DNA from 3 places in the Escherichia sp. B1147 genome. Region 3 is predicted to be linked to each of the others. Evidence: riboswitches for the same ligand, from Rfam matches in the RefSeq annotation. Region 3 holds a riboswitch; each other region holds the start of a gene.
What was found. Region 3 has a riboswitch for thiamine pyrophosphate ahead of thiC (phosphomethylpyrimidine synthase ThiC). Riboswitches for the same ligand answer to the same signal wherever they lie in the genome.

Region 1: it holds a riboswitch for thiamine pyrophosphate, as region 3 does, so the genes downstream of both, thiM (hydroxyethylthiazole kinase) here and thiC (phosphomethylpyrimidine synthase ThiC) in region 3, are expected to answer to the same signal.
Region 2: it holds a riboswitch for thiamine pyrophosphate, as region 3 does, so the genes downstream of both, thiB (thiamine ABC transporter substrate binding subunit) here and thiC (phosphomethylpyrimidine synthase ThiC) in region 3, are expected to answer to the same signal.

What each region holds. Positions count from the first base shown of each region.
Region 1 is NZ_LFHY01000005.1:491,280-496,560, forward strand. Features, by position in the region: gene A9180_RS05425 (putative fimbrial-like adhesin protein) at 1-411, shown strand, start outside; gene rcnB (Ni(II)/Co(II) efflux transporter accessory subunit RcnB) at 493-831, opposite strand; gene rcnA (nickel/cobalt efflux protein RcnA) at 1,049-1,861, opposite strand; gene rcnR (Ni(II)/Co(II)-binding transcriptional repressor RcnR) at 1,982-2,254, shown strand; TPP riboswitch at 2,346-2,442, shown strand; gene thiM (hydroxyethylthiazole kinase) at 2,477-3,265, shown strand; gene thiD (bifunctional hydroxymethylpyrimidine kinase/phosphomethylpyrimidine kinase) at 3,262-4,062, shown strand; gene A9180_RS05455 (glycoside hydrolase family 25 protein) at 4,128-4,946, shown strand; gene A9180_RS05460 (GntR family transcriptional regulator) at 4,998-5,281, shown strand, end outside.
Region 2 is NZ_LFHY01000002.1:146,253-151,533, reverse strand. Features, by position in the region: gene thiP (thiamine/thiamine pyrophosphate ABC transporter permease ThiP) at 1-611, opposite strand, end outside; gene thiB (thiamine ABC transporter substrate binding subunit) at 587-1,570, opposite strand; TPP riboswitch at 1,601-1,700, opposite strand; gene sgrR (DNA-binding transcriptional regulator SgrR) at 1,734-3,389, opposite strand; gene sgrT (glucose uptake inhibitor SgrT) at 3,478-3,609, shown strand; gene leuD (3-isopropylmalate dehydratase small subunit) at 3,715-4,320, opposite strand; gene leuC (3-isopropylmalate dehydratase large subunit) at 4,331-5,281, opposite strand, start outside.
Region 3 is NZ_LFHY01000023.1:21,376-26,656, reverse strand. Features, by position in the region: gene hemE (uroporphyrinogen decarboxylase) at 1-501, opposite strand, end outside; gene nudC (NAD(+) diphosphatase) at 541-1,314, opposite strand; gene A9180_RS20890 (Rsd/AlgQ family anti-sigma factor) at 1,409-1,885, shown strand; TPP riboswitch at 1,937-2,037, shown strand; gene thiC (phosphomethylpyrimidine synthase ThiC) at 2,117-4,012, shown strand; gene thiE (thiamine phosphate synthase) at 4,012-4,647, shown strand; gene thiF (thiazole biosynthesis adenylyltransferase ThiF) at 4,640-5,281, shown strand, end outside.

The DNA of each region.
Region 1 (5,281 bases), on a different contig from region 3:
CCCGTTTCACAATTACCAGACACAGGTAACAAAGCAACAATAAATAGTGAAGAAGGGAATATTATTCTGCGTTGTAAAAATTTATTAGGTCAACAAAATCAAACATCACGGAAAATGCAGGTGTATTTATCAAGTTCTGACTTGTTAACCAACAGTAACACGGTACTGAAAGGGCCGGAAGATAATGGCGTAGGATTTATTCTTGAAAATGATGGTTCGCCAGTCACACTTTTAAATATCACTGACAGCAGTAAAGGATACACAAATTTAAAAGAAATTGCGGCGAAGTCAAAAATTACAGATACAACGGTTTCAATTCCAGTAACAGCCAGTTACTATGTTTATGATAAAAATAAAGTTAAATCTGGCGCACTGGAGGCAACCGCATTAATCAACGTGAAATACGACTAATAGCAAGCAAGACCAGTAAGTGGCTAATAATAAAAAATAATAAGGTGTCTGCATTTCCCCCTCTCTCCGAGGGGGCTTTTTTTAGCGATGATAAAAAATCTCACCATCGTAGGCTTTAATGATTTTCCCGTCGGTATCGTTGATCAGCACATATGCACCGCCCATATAGGTCCAGTGGGTTCCGGCGTCAGGGGCGGGCAGATTACGCAACTGCCACTGCTTAATGTTGTACTCATCGGTACGGTACATTTCTGGTACGGTGTCACCTGGTTTGAAATGCTTGAAGTCAGCAATGAAACTGCTTAACTCATACTTTGAAATTCCCGAGGCATTGGTCGAACCCGCGGTGGCTGGTGCGGCCCATGCTGCGCTGGTTACCAGCAAAAGCGCACCCAGCAACATCTTATTTTTTATGGTCATATACTCTCCACTTTGGGGATCAGTAAAATCAGTCGCATATCTTTCCTGCCATACAATATAACCGACAAGAGATATTTTGTTAGTGATCCCATGATTTCGTAAAAAGTGTAAATGAAAGGATGCAGCAAAAGCATCCTCATTGAACGAGAAGTCAGCGGAATAAGTTGATTTAAGAATCATCCTGGGCTAAAGGGATAGCGAAGCCCAGGTAATTGTTTTATCTCATAATACCCATAAAGCCATGCACTCCCATATACAACCCGACTAAGCCAATTAACAGACTGGAGAAATAGGGGGCGCGTTTAGCGACAGTGTTAAATCCGCGCCAGCGTTTTGCAACCTGTTGAACACTGATTGCCGCCCCAACGCCTACGGTGACCAGCGTTAACGCCAGGCCAATGCTGAAACTGACGACCAGTGTTGCGCCCAGTGTCAGGGCTTTCAACTGAATGCAAATCAATAGCACGGTAATTGCCGCTGGGCAGGGGATCAGTCCACCTGTTAAACCAAACAATAAAATTTGCCAGTTGGTCACTTCTCTGCCATCGAAGCGGCGTTTAATGTCATTGGCATGGGCTCGTGCATGGGCATCCTGATACTCTTCGCTGTCGCTATGTTCATGATGGTGGTGATGTTCGTGGTCGTGATGATGTTCATGATCATGCCCGTGCATATTCTCAAGCCAGCTTCGTTCGCCGCGCCAGGTGCGCCAGAACATCCAGAACGCGGTGCCAATAATGATCACCGCGGAAATCAGCTGGAGCCACGGTTCCGCTGACTGCGCAGTAAAGCGTTTGCTTATCACCATCCCACCAAAAGCAATCAACCAGACTACCACGGTATGCGATATGGTTGCCGCCAGTCCAAGCATCACCGCCTGTTTGATGGTGCCTTTAATGGCGATAATAAACGCCGCCATCATCGTTTTTGAGTGTCCTGGCTCCAGACCATGTAGCGCACCAAGTAAGATGGCGCTGGGGATGAAAAACCAGGCGTTTCCTTGCTGAAGAAGAGTGGTAAATTCGGTCATGATAATAATTCTTAGTATTAAGTCGGCGGCCTGATTCTACTCCCCCCCAGTACATGATACTACCCCCCAGTAGATTAGTAGTGCTATGATTTTCCATGATCTTGTTAACCAGGTGTTACCATGTCTCATACCATTCGCGATAAACAGAAACTGAAAGCACGCGCCAGTAAGATTCAGGGACAGGTCGTCGCGCTCAAGAAAATGCTCGACGAGCCGCACGAATGCGCTGCCGTTCTACAACAGATTGCCGCTATCCGTGGTGCGGTAAACGGTTTGATGCGGGAAGTGATTAAAGGTCATCTGACGGAACACATAGTTCACCAGGGGGATGAGCTAAAGCGTGAAGAAGACCTGGATGTTGTTCTTAAGGTGCTGGATTCTTATATCAAATAATTTCACAACATTATTGTAATACCGCCGTTTTTCCTCGTTTACAACGTGTGCGCGGGACATTACCATCCTCATCTGCGATTCATCATCGCAACTAAACGACTCGGGGTGCCCTTCTGCGTGAAGGCTGAGAAATACCCGTATCACCTGATCTGGATAATGCCAGCGTAGGGAAGTCACAGGCCGCCAGGTCATTGCTTCTTCACGTTATGGCAGGAGCAAACTATGCAAATCGACCTGCTGAGTCCGGCGCAACCTGCGCACGCGTTACACCTTTTTCACCAACATTCCCCCCTTGTGCATTGCATGACCAATGATGTGGTGCAAACCTTTACTGCCAATACCTTGCTGGCGCTCGGTGCATCGCCAGCGATGGTTATCGAAACCGAAGAGGCCAGTCAATTTTCGGCCATCGCCAGTGCTTTGCTGATTAACGTTGGCACACTGACGCAGCCACGCGCACGGGCGATGCGTGCCGCCGTTGAACATGCAAAACACTCCCAAACGCCCTGGACGCTTGATCCGGTCGCGGTTGGTGCGCTCGATTATCGTCGCCGTTTTTGTCATGAACTTTTATCTTTTAAACCGGCAGCGATACGCGGTAATGCATCGGAAATCATGGCATTAGCGGGCATTTCCAATGGTGGCCGTGGTGTGGATACCACTGACGCCACAGTAAGCGCATTGCCTGCTGCGCAAACTCTGGCTCTGGAAACTGGCGCAGTCGTCGTGGTCACTGGCGAGGTGGATTATATTACCGATGGTCGTCGCACCGTTGGTATTCACGGCGGCGATCCGTTAATGACCAAAGTGGTAGGAACTGGCTGTGCATTATCGGCGGTTGTTGCTGCCTGTTGTGCATTACCTGGCGATACGCTGGAAAACGTCGCATCTGGCTGTCACTGGATGAAACAAGCCGGAGAGCGCGCAGTCGCCAGAAGCGAGGGGCCGGGCAGTTTTGTTCCACATTTCCTTGATGCGCTCTGGCAATTGACGCAGGAGGTACTGGCATGAAACGGATTAACGCTCTGACGATTGCCGGTACTGATCCGAGTGGTGGTGCAGGAATTCAGGCCGATCTTAAAACCTTCTCGGCGCTAGGTGCGTACGGTTGCTCGGTAATCACCGCGCTGGTGGCGCAAAATACCCGTGGCGTACAGTCGGTGTATCGCATTGAGCCTGATTTTGTCGCTGCACAACTTGATTCGGTGTTCAGCGATGTACGAATCGACACCACCAAAATCGGCATGCTGGCGGAAACCGATATCGTTGAAGCGGTGGCAGAACGGCTGCAACGTTACCAGATCCAAAACGTGGTACTGGATACCGTCATGCAGGCAAAAAGCGGCGACCCGCTACTTTCACCTTCGGCGGTTGCCACGCTGCGCAGTCGATTATTGCCACGGGTTTCATTAATAACGCCAAACTTGCCCGAAGCTGCCGCCTTGCTCGACGCGCCACATGCGCATAACGAACAGGAAATGCGGGAGCAGGGGCGAGCACTGTTGGCGATGGGCTGCGGTGCAGTGCTGATGAAAGGCGGTCATCTGGATGATGAGCAAAGCCCGGATTGGCTGTTTACTCGCGACGGCGAACAGCGGTTTACCGCGCCGCGCATTATGACCAAAAACACCCATGGCACGGGTTGTACGCTCTCTGCGGCGCTGGCGGCATTGCGTCTGCGCCATACAAACTGGGGCGACACCGTTCAGGAAGCAAAAAGCTGGCTTTCAGCGGCGTTAGCGCAGGCAGACACGCTGGAAGTCGGTCACGGGATTGGTCCGGTTCACCACTTTCACGCGTGGTGGTGAGCACCGTACTATAGCTGCTTTGGCATTTTTCAGCTTTTTCGCGCTGAAATTCAGGGATGAAACCAATGCAGCTAAGAATCGCCAGTCGAAAAAAATTCACCGCTTTGCTATGCACTCTGGGGCTAATTTCCATTGTTGCGATTCATCCTGGCCAGACGGTGAATTTTTTCTATTCGACAGCAATTCAGATTAAAGACTACATCTACTTTTATGGCTATCGTCCGGTCAAATCTTTTGCTATTCGCATTCCTGCCAATTACACCATTCACGGTATTGATGTTTCACGCTGGCAGGCGCGGATCGACTGGCAGCGTGTCGCAAAAATGCGCGACAACGGTATCCGCTTACAGTTTGCTTTTATTAAGGCGACGGAAGGCGAAAACCTGGTGGACCCCTATTTTTCGCGTAACTGGCGTCAAAGCCGTCAAAATGGCCTGCTGCGTGGCGCGTATCATTATTTTTCTCCGTCGGTATCCGCCACCGATCAGGCGCAATTATTTCTGCAAACGGTGGATTTCTCTCAAGGCGATCTCCCCGCGGTACTGGACGTAGAAGAACGGGGAAAATTATCGGCGAAGGAATTACGCAAGCGGGTAAGTCAGTGGCTAAAAATGGTCGAAAAAAGCACGGGAAAAAAGCCGATTATTTACTCCGGAGCCGTTTTTTATCACACGAATCTGGCGGGCTATTTCAATGAATATCCGTGGTGGGTGGCTCACTATTATCAACGTCGTCCGGACAATGACGGCATGGCCTGGCGTTTCTGGCAGCATTCCGACCGTGGACAGGTAGATGGCATTAATGGCCCGGTGGATTTTAATGTGTTTAATGGCACAGCGGAGGAGTTGCAGGCTTTCGTTGATGGCATTAAAGAAACGCCTTAAATAACCAGCAGTGATATACTCCTACCAGATTCCCCGGCAGGAAAAAGACAAATGGAACAAGCGCATACCCAGCTTATCGCCCAACTGAACGAACGTATTTTAGCGGCGGACAACACGCCGCTTTATATTAAGTTTGCGGAAACGGTAAAAAATGCCGTACGCAGCGGAGTGCTGGAGCATGGCAATATTTTACCCGGCGAGCGCGATTTAAGTCAGTTAACCGGCGTTTCGCGTATTACGGTGCGCAAAGCGATGCAGACGCTGGAAGAAGAGGGCGTGGTGACGCGTTCGCGTGGCTACGGTACGCAGATCAACAACATCTTCGAATACTCGCT
Region 2 (5,281 bases), on a different contig from region 3:
AAGATAAGCGCAGCAACCGGCGGGATTTGTCGCCGTAACCACGGCCATTCAACGAAGCGGAAAAAATGCCAGCCGCGCATCCCAAGCTGGGCGGCAAGTTGACGTTGTTCGCCGGGAATGTTTTCCAGTGCCTGAAGTAATAAACGGCTCGCCATCGGCAGATTAAAAAATACGTGCGCCAGCAAAATGCCTTGCAGGCCGTAGGGCGAAAAGGTCCACTCCAGACCAAGCGATTGCCAGAGCGATGCCAGCCAGCCATGGCGGCCATAGACGCTAAGAATGCCGAAAACGGCAACCAGCACCGGGAGGATCAAGGTCATTGCGCACAGACGCAACATCGCCAGGCGTCCAGGAAAGCGCCTGCGATAGAGGGCGCGGGCAAGGAATATCGCCGGTACGACAGATAGCAGCGCCGAGAGAAACGCCTGCCAGAAGGAGAAGCGCACCACATGCCACAGGTAGCTATCCTGCCAGATGGCCGACCAGTCACCCTGCGGCGCGTTCCACCACAGGGCGAGAAAGGCCGCCAGCGCAACCGCCACCACCAGCGTGGCGGCGCTTACACCTGGAATTAACCAGCCGGGAATTAACGGGTGACGGCGCGTTGCCATTCGCTAATCCATGTCTGACGTTGTGCCGCCACTTCGGCGGGCGTGAACTCCAGCGTGGTGGCCGGTTTGGTCAGTTGTTCAAATCCGGCAGGTAGCGCGACGTTTGCCACCGGATACATCCAGTTGCCGGTTGGGATCGCATTCTGGAAAGCCGGAGAAACCATAAACTGAAGGAATTTTTGCGCCAGCTCCGGCTGCTTGCTGGCAGCGGTGCGGGCGGCAACTTCCACTTGCAGATAGTGGCCTTCGCTAAAGTTCGCGGCGGCGTAGTTATCTTTTTTCTCTTCGAGAATGTGATAAGCCGGAGAAGTGGTGTAGCTCAATACCAGATCGCTTTCGCCTTTTAAAAACAGGCCGTAGGCTTCGCTCCAGCCTTTGGTGACTGTGACGGTTTTCTTCGCCAGCTTCTGCCAGGCTTGTGGGGCGTCATCGCCATAGACTTTTTGCATCCACAGCAGCAGACCCAGGCCCGGCGTACTGGTGCGTGGATCCTGATAAATCACCCGCCAGTTCTGATCGCTCTCAACCAGTTCTTTCAGGCTTTGCGGCGGATTTTTCAGTTTGTTCTTGTCATAGACGAAGGCGAAGTAGCCGTAATCAAATGGTACGAAAGTGTCATTATTCCAGCCGCCGGGAACGTTAACGGCATCCGCTGGCACGCCACTTTTGGCGAACAGTCCGGTTTTGCTGGCTGCATCTAACAAATTGTTATCCAGCCCCAGCACCACATCAGCTTTGCTGTTTTTGCCTTCCATCCGCAGACGGTTGAGCAGTGAGACGCCATCTTCCAGCGCCACCAGTTTCAGTTCGCAATTACAGTCGGCTTCAAAGGCTTTTTTGACTACCGGACCTGGCCCCCAGTCGGCAGCGAAGGAGTCGTAGGTATAAACAGTCAGAACGGGTTTAGCGAAAACGGGCGCTGTGCACAGCAACAGCAGGGGAAGACATTTTTTTAACACTTTGCACCTCAAAAAAGAGTGGCAAAGGACTTGAGAAGGAGCCTCAAATCCCTTCGCCGGCGTTATCCGGATCAGGTTCGACGGGTATTTTCTCAGCGCACGCGTCTGCGTGGCACCCCGTTGAGAACGGCGTTAGTGTAGTGATTTTGTTATCAACCAGCAATCATGGATCCGGCGGCGCAAACCACGCTGATTTAAAATCGAACCAGCCGAGGGTATTCATACGCAGGCCGCGCATACTGCGTTGCCCCTGAATGATCAACCAGTGATGGATAAGCGGCACCATCGCTTTGCTGGTGACCAACTGTTGGCACCAGTTCGCCAGATTCATCTCACCATTACGCCAGCGGGCGGCGTCGGCTTGCCAGTCGAGAGGAATACAGTGTTGCAGCAGCGGCACTTCGCACAAGTGCGCGAACAGTGAAAAATCCAGCGGCAGCGTAAAGTTGGCGCTGTTAAGCCAGATGTCGCTTTCGAACTCACCTTCGTGCCACTGATCGTAGCTGATCTCTTTGATTTCCAGCGTAACCTGATGACTCGCCAGAATCTGCTGCATGATCCCGGCAATGACCCGATGTTCAATATGATCCTGATAAAATGTCAGGGTGAGATGTTCCAGCCCGGCAGGCTTTTCGCAATGCGTGGGGCGGGCATGGTGCCAGCGGGGGAGCAGCCCATAGGCCGGAAACCACAGTTGCTGGTACTGTTCCTCGGCGAAATAAACCAGATTGGTCGGCGAAAGCACATAGCTTATCCAGTCTCTGACTTGCTGATTCGCCCCGCGATGAGTCCGACTGTCGAACAGTAAATAATAGCAGCCTTCCTCCAGGCGACTTTCAATCTCTTTTTCCTCGCCCTGTGGTCCTTTCAGCATCAGCCCTCCGGCTGGCTCGTCGGCAATTTCCGGCAAGACCCAGACGTTAACTTCGTCGATTAGCGCCCGATAACCGAAGAAATCGTCGAATGCCTGAATTTTCAGTTGATTGCTGCTGTTACGCATTACCGCATATGGACCGGTGCCGATGGGATGGCTGGCAAAGTTACTGATGGTTTCCCATTCACGTGGCAGGATCATCGCCGGAACTTGCCCCAGCAATAACGGCAACCAGCGGTCCGGCTGCGTGAGATGGATATCCAGCGTCCAGGGCGTCGGCGACACAATTTCAGCAATGTGGGAATAGAGCGGCAGCGTATTGATCCGTTTCAATGAGGCGATCACATCGTCCATTTCAAGTTCACGGCCATGATGAAAATGGACCCCTGGGCGCAAAAAGAAGCGCCAGTGGAGTGGGGAAATTTGCTGCCAGTGGTGGGCTATATCTGCCTCCAGTTCCCCATTTTCCTCATTTACGCGCGTGAGCGAACTGAAGATTTGCCGGGCGATATGGGTTTCAGAACGGCGCAATGCGCTGCCGGGTAGCAGGTTGCGCAACGGACGATAGTAGAGGACACGCAGGATGTGCCGACCCTGGCGGAAGCTGCGTCCCAGATGAGAAATCAGCATTTGCCGCACGGCAGTTTTGTCACCGACTAGCTGCACCAACTGGTCAATGCGATCCTGCTCCAGCAGGTCTTCCGCCCGTTGTTGCTGAAGCGCCAGCCCGGTGTAGAGGAATGTCAGACGCGAGCGTTTACCGCGCCCGACTTCCGCTTCCCATGTTAACCAGCCGCGATCCTGCATGGTGTTGAGCAGGGTGCGCATATGACGGCGGGAGCAGCTCAATAACTCTGCCAGTTCGTTGAGCGTCGTGTCCTGCGATCTACCCTCGCAGCATTGCCACAGGCGGATGAACTGTTGTTGCAGACGACCAGAAGGCATAAAAGGGGAACTCCTGCGCAAAAGTCAGCAATTTAATTTTCCCTATATTAAGTCAATAATTCTTAACGATGAAGCAAGGAGGTGTCCCATGCGTCAGTTTTATCAGCACTATTTTACCGCGACAGCGACGTTGTGCTGGTTGCGTTGGTTAAGCGTTCCACAACGATTAATCATGCTTGAAGAGCTGATGCAGTGGGAGGGGAGTGATTCTGACTACTGATTTGCGGACATCATGTGTGACTGAGTATTGGTGTTAATCGCCACGCCAGCAGTGAATACCTGCTGGCTTTTTTCTTTTTGGCGATTGAGCCGGACGGCGTACAAACTAACGCATAAACGCCGGTTGCTTCTCTTCATAAATGGCAATGGCGTCGTCGTGCTGCAAGGTCAGCCCGATGCTGTCCAGACCGTTCATCATGCAGTGGCGGCGGAAGGCATCAATAGCAAAGCGATAAGTTTTATCACCCGCTTTCACTTCCTGAGCTTCCAGATCCACATCGAAATGAATCCCCGGATTGGCTTGCACCAGCGCAAACAGCTCATCCACTTCGGCATCGCTTAATTTCACCGGCAGCAGTTGGTTGTTAAAGCTGTTGCCATAGAAAATATCGGCGAAACTGGGCGCAATCACCACTTTAAAACCGTAATCGGTCAGCGCCCACGGCGCGTGCTCACGTGAGGAGCCACAGCCGAAGTTTTCCCGCGCCAGCAAAATCGACGCGCCCTGATATTGCGGGAAGTTCAGCACGAACTCCGGGTTTGGTTGCTGGCCTTTTCCATCCAGAAAACGCCAGTCGTTAAACAGATGCGCGCCAAAACCAGTACGCGTCACTTTCTGTAAAAACTGTTTCGGGATAATCGCATCGGTATCGACATTGGCGGCATCCAGCGGAACAACCAGGCCAGTGTGTTTGATAAATTTCTCTGCCATGATGGTTTCCTTATTTGATGTTGCGAATGTCGGCGAAATGACCGGTAACGGCAGCGGCGGCAGCCATTGCCGGGCTGACCAGATGCGTACGTCCACCGCGCCCCTGGCGGCCTTCAAAGTTACGGTTGCTGGTGGAGGCACAGCGTTCGCCCGGATTCAGACGGTCGTTGTTCATCGCCAGACACATTGAGCAGCCTGGCAAGCGCCATTCAAAACCGGCTTCGATAAAGATTTTGTCCAGACCTTCCGCTTCCGCCTGGGCTTTTACCGGACCGGAACCGGGAACCACCAGCGCCTGTACGCCTGGGGCGACTTTCCGCCCTTTGGCGATTTCCGCCGCTGCGCGTAAATCTTCAATACGTGAGTTGGTGCAGGAACCGATAAACACTTTATCGATAGCGACTTCGGTCAGCGGAATACCCGGTTTCAGTCCCATATAGGCCAGTGCTTTTTCTGCCGACGCACGTTCCACCGGATCGGCAAATGAAGCGGGATCGGGAATGTTGTCGTTCACGGAGATCACCTGGCCTGGGTTAGTTCCCCAGGTCACCTGCGGGGCGATCTCTTCTGCCTGCAGAGTGACAACGGTATCGAAAGTTGCGCCTTCGTCGGTTTGCAGGGTTTTCCAGTAGGCGACGGCATCGTCAAAATCTTTGCCTTTCGGCGCATGCAGACGGCCTTTGACATAGTTAAAGGTGGTTTCGTCAGGTGCAACCAGACCGGCTTTCGCGCCCATTTCGATTGCCATATTGCACAGGGTCATACGACCTTCCATGCTTAAATCACGGATTGCTTCGCCGCAAAACTCCACCACATGCCTGGTGCCGCCTGCGCTGCCCGTTTTACCGATAATCGCCAGTACGATATCTTTTGCGGTAATGCCCGGCGCGGCTTTGCCCTGGACTTCAATTTTCATGGTCTTAGCACGCCCCTGTTTCAGGGTTTGCGTTGCCAGCACGTG
Region 3 (5,281 bases):
GATCACGGTGAAAGCTTTGCTGCTGCCGCCTTCCACCATGTAGGTCGCCAGCGTCCACGGACTGCCGGAAAAACCAATCAGCGGCACTTCGCCTTTCAGTTCGCGGCGAATGGTACGCACCGCGTTCATCACGTAACCCAGCTCATCTTCCGGGTCCGGTATTGGCAGTTTATCGACGTCAGCTTTGCAGGTGACTGGCGAGGTAAAACGCGGACCTTCTCCGGCTTCAAAATAGAGCCCTAACCCCATCGCGTCCGGAACGGTGAGGATATCGGAAAAGAGGATCGCCGCATCCAGCGGATAGCGACGCAGCGGTTGCAAAGTCACTTCGCACGCCAGCTCGGCGTTTTTGCAAAGCGACATAAAATCGCCCGCCTGGGCGCGGGTGGCTTTGTATTCCGGTAGATAGCGGCCCGCCTGGCGCATCATCCATACTGGAGTGACATCAACGGGCTGGCGCAACAGCGCCCGCAGATAACGATCGTTTTTAAGTTCGGTCATTTTGGCTGTTCCTTAGTGCGTCAGGCGGTCAGTGTATCATCACTCATACTCTGCCCGACACATCGCCACCGTATCTTCTATCAGACGGCGCGCCACGGTGCCGGGCGGCGGGAGTAACGGCAAATCGTCATAGCGATACCAGTTCGCCTCAAGCAATTCTTTCGGGTCAATGACGATATCGCCGCTGTCATATTCCGCCATAAACGCGGTCATTAAAGACTGAGGAAACGGCCACGGTTGGGAGGTCACATAACGCAGATTTTTGACTTTAATTCCGCTCTCTTCCATCACTTCCCGCGCGACTGCCTGCTCGAGGGTTTCGCCCACTTCAACGAATCCGGCAAGTACCGTATGGACACCGTTTCGATGGCGGGTATGCTGGGCAAGAAGGATCGAATCATCGCGACGGATGGCAACGATAATGCAGGGGGCAATTTGTGGATAGTAACGCTCACGGCAGTGACTGCACAGCATTGCCCATTCGGTTTTGCTCGGATACATCTCATGGCCGCAGTAGCCGCAATATTTATGTGAGCGGTAAAACTCCGCCAGTTGCACACCGCGCCCAGCCAGTTGAAACAGCCCAACATCCAGATCAATCACCTGACGTACCGATCCCATATCGTGACGACGCTGCTGTTGCACTAGCCAAACAGGTTCTCCCTGCCATTCGCCTATATGCAGTGCGCGCTGACCCACAAGATCGAAATTTGCCGCTTCGCCGTATGGTAATTCTCCCTTCGGCAACCATAATTTTTGTTCATGACTGACTACCCACCAGCCGTGATCTAATTTTTCAATTATACGATCCATAGCTCTTGCACTACCTTTGCATCACTGGCATGTTTAACATGGTTTTTACATTTCTCACTGAGCAGTTTTTGAATACAAACTTGCGGAGTCAATCATGCTTAACCAGCTCGATAACCTGACGGAGCACGTCAGAGGAAGTAACAAACTGGTTGATCGCTGGCTACATGTACGTAAGCATCTGCTCGTGGCTTACTACAATCTGGTTGGCATTAAGCCTGGCAAAGAATCGTACATGAGGCTGAATGAAAAAGCCCTTGATGATTTTTGCCAGAGTCTGGTCGACTACCTGTCTGCTGGACATTTCAGTATTTATGAACGCATTCTTCATAAACTAGAAGGCAACGGGCAACTCGCTCATGCCGCGAAGATTTGGCCGCAGCTGGAAGCCAACACGCAACAGATTATGGATTACTATGATTCCAGCCTGGAAACCGCCATCGATCATGATAATTACCTTGAGTTTCAACAGGTTTTATCTGACATCGGCGAGGCGCTGGAAGCACGCTTCGTACTGGAAGATAAGCTGATTCTGCTGGTGCTTGACGCCGCTCGCGTCAAACATCCTGCTTGAGTTCTGCGCTGTTAACGCGTAATTTACATTCAATGCCCCGTTTGCGGGGCTAATTTCTTGTCGGAGTGCCTTAACTGGCTGAGACCGTTCATTCGGGATCCGCGGAACCTGATCAGGCTAATACCTGCGAAGGGAACAAGAGTTAATCTGCTATCGCATCGCCTTTGCGGCGATCGTCTCTTGCTTCATCCGTCGTCTGACAAGCCACGTCCTTAACTTTTGGAATGAGCTATGTCTGCAACAAAACTGACCCGCCGCGAACAGCGCGCCCAGGCCCAACATTTTATCGACACCCTGGAAGGCACCGCCTTTCCCAACTCAAAACGCATTTACATCACCGGCACACATCCCGGCGTGCGTGTGCCAATGCGTGAGATCCAGCTTAACCCGACGCTAATTGGCGGCAGCAAAGAACAGCCGCAGTACGAAGAAAACGAAGCGATTCCGGTCTACGACACCTCCGGCCCGTATGGCGATCCGCAGATCGCCATTAACGTGCAGCAAGGGCTGGCAAAGCTGCGTCAGCCGTGGATCGAGGCGCGCGGCGATACCGAAGAACTCACCGTGCGCAGTTCCGATTACAGCAAAGCGCGGCTGGCAGATGATGGCCTCGACGAGCTGCGTTTTAGCGGCGTATTAACGCCAAAACGCGCCAAAGCAGGCCGCCGCGTCACGCAGTTGCACTACGCCCGTCAGGGCATCATCACACCGGAGATGGAATTCATCGCCATTCGCGAGAATATGGGACGCGAGCGCATTCGTAGCGAAGTTTTGCGCCACCAGCATCCTGGAATGAGCTTTGGTGCTCGCCTGCCGGAAAATATCACCGCGGAATTTGTCCGTGATGAAGTCGCTGCCGGACGTGCCATTATCCCTGCTAATATCAATCATCCGGAATCGGAGCCGATGATCATTGGTCGCAACTTCCTGGTAAAAGTTAACGCCAATATCGGCAACTCGGCGGTCACCTCTTCCATCGAAGAAGAAGTGGAAAAACTGGTGTGGTCCACGCGCTGGGGAGCGGATACGGTGATGGATCTCTCCACCGGTCGCTATATTCACGAAACCCGCGAGTGGATTTTGCGTAACAGCCCGGTGCCGATCGGTACTGTGCCGATCTACCAGGCGCTGGAGAAAGTTAACGGGATCGCTGAAGATCTTACCTGGGAAACGTTCCGCGACACACTGCTGGAACAGGCCGAGCAGGGAGTGGATTACTTCACTATCCATGCGGGCGTGCTGCTGCGCTACGTGCCGATGACCGCCAAACGTCTGACCGGTATTGTGTCGCGCGGCGGTTCGATTATGGCGAAATGGTGCCTCTCCCACCATCAGGAAAATTTCCTCTATCAACACTTCCGCGAAATTTGTGAAATCTGTGCCGCTTATGACGTTTCGCTGTCATTGGGCGACGGCCTGCGTCCCGGTTCTATTCAGGACGCCAACGATGAAGCGCAGTTTGCCGAGCTGCATACGCTGGGCGAACTGACCAAAATCGCCTGGGAATATGACGTGCAGGTGATGATTGAAGGCCCGGGGCATGTGCCGATGCAGATGATCCGCCGCAATATGACCGAGGAGTTAGAGCGCTGCCATGAAGCGCCGTTCTATACCCTCGGGCCGCTGACCACCGACATTGCGCCGGGCTATGACCACTTCACGTCAGGGATTGGCGCGGCGATGATTGGCTGGTTTGGCTGCGCGATGCTTTGTTACGTAACGCCAAAAGAGCATCTGGGTCTGCCTAATAAAGAAGATGTTAAGCAGGGGCTTATCACCTATAAGATTGCTGCCCACGCCGCCGACCTGGCGAAAGGGCATCCGGGTGCGCAAATTCGCGATAACGCCATGTCGAAAGCCCGCTTCGAATTTCGCTGGGAAGACCAGTTTAATCTGGCCCTCGACCCGTTTACCGCCCGCGCTTATCACGATGAAACCCTGCCGCAAGAATCCGGCAAAGTCGCCCATTTTTGCTCCATGTGTGGGCCGAAATTCTGCTCGATGAAAATCAGCCAGGAAGTACGTGATTACGCCGCCGCGCAAACCATTGAAGTGGGAATGGCGGATATGTCAGAGAACTTCCGCGCCAGAGGCGGGGAAATCTACCTGCGTAAGGAGGAAGCGTGATGTATCAGCCTGATTTTCCTCCCGTACCTTTTCGTTTAGGACTGTACCCGGTAGTGGACAGCGTACAGTGGATCGAACGCCTGCTGGATGCAGGCGTGCGTACTCTCCAGCTACGCATCAAAGATCAGCGCGATGAAGAGGTGGAAGCCGATGTCGTGGCGGCAATTGCGCTGGGCCGCCGCTATAACGCGCGGCTGTTTATCAACGATTACTGGCGGTTGGCGATTAAGCATCAGGCGTATGGCGTCCATTTGGGGCAGGAAGATTTGCAAGCCACCGATCTCCACGCCATCCACGCGGCAGGTCTGCGACTGGGCGTTTCGACCCATGATGATATGGAGATCGACGTCGCACTGGCAGCACGTCCTTCTTATATCGCGCTGGGACATGTGTTCCAGACGCAAACCAAACAGATGCCTTCTGCACCGCAGGGGCTGGAACAGCTGGCGCGGCACATTGAGCGTCTGGCGGATTATCCCACCGTGGCGATTGGCGGTATCAATCTGGCGCGCGCGCCTGCAGTGATGGCGACGGGTGTCGGCAGTATCGCCGTCGTCAGCGCCATTACCCAGGCAGCAGACTGGCGTGCGGCAACGGCACAGTTGCTGGAAATAGCAGGAGTTGGCGATGAATGACCGTGATTTTATGCGTTATAGCCGCCAAATTCTGCTCGATGATATTGCCATTGAAGGGCAGCAAAAACTGCTCGACAGCCAGGTGCTGATTATCGGTCTTGGCGGGCTGGGTACGCCCGCTGCGCTGTACCTGGCGGGCGCTGGCGTCGGGACGCTGGTACTGGCAGATGACGACGATGTGCATTTAAGTAATCTGCAACGACAAATCCTCTTTACCACTGAAGATATCGATCGCCCGAAATCGCAGGTCAGCCAACAGCGACTGACACAGTTGAATCCCGACATTCAACTGACGGCACTACAACAACGGTTAACGGGTGAGGCGTTAAAAGATGCAGTAGCACGGGCTGATGTGGTGCTCGACTGTACCGACAATATGGCGACTCGCCAGGAGATTAATGCCGCCTGCGTGGCGCTCAACACGCCGCTTATCACCGCCAGCGCAGTCGGATTTGGCGGTCAGTTGATGGTGCTGACACCGCCCTGGGAGCAGGGCTGTTATCGCTGCCTGTGGCCAGATAACCAGGAGCCAGAACGCAACTGCCGCACGGCTGGCGTGGTTGGCCCGGTGGTCGGCGTCATGGGGACGTTGCAGGCACTGGAAGCAATTAAGTTATTGAGCGGTATAGAGACG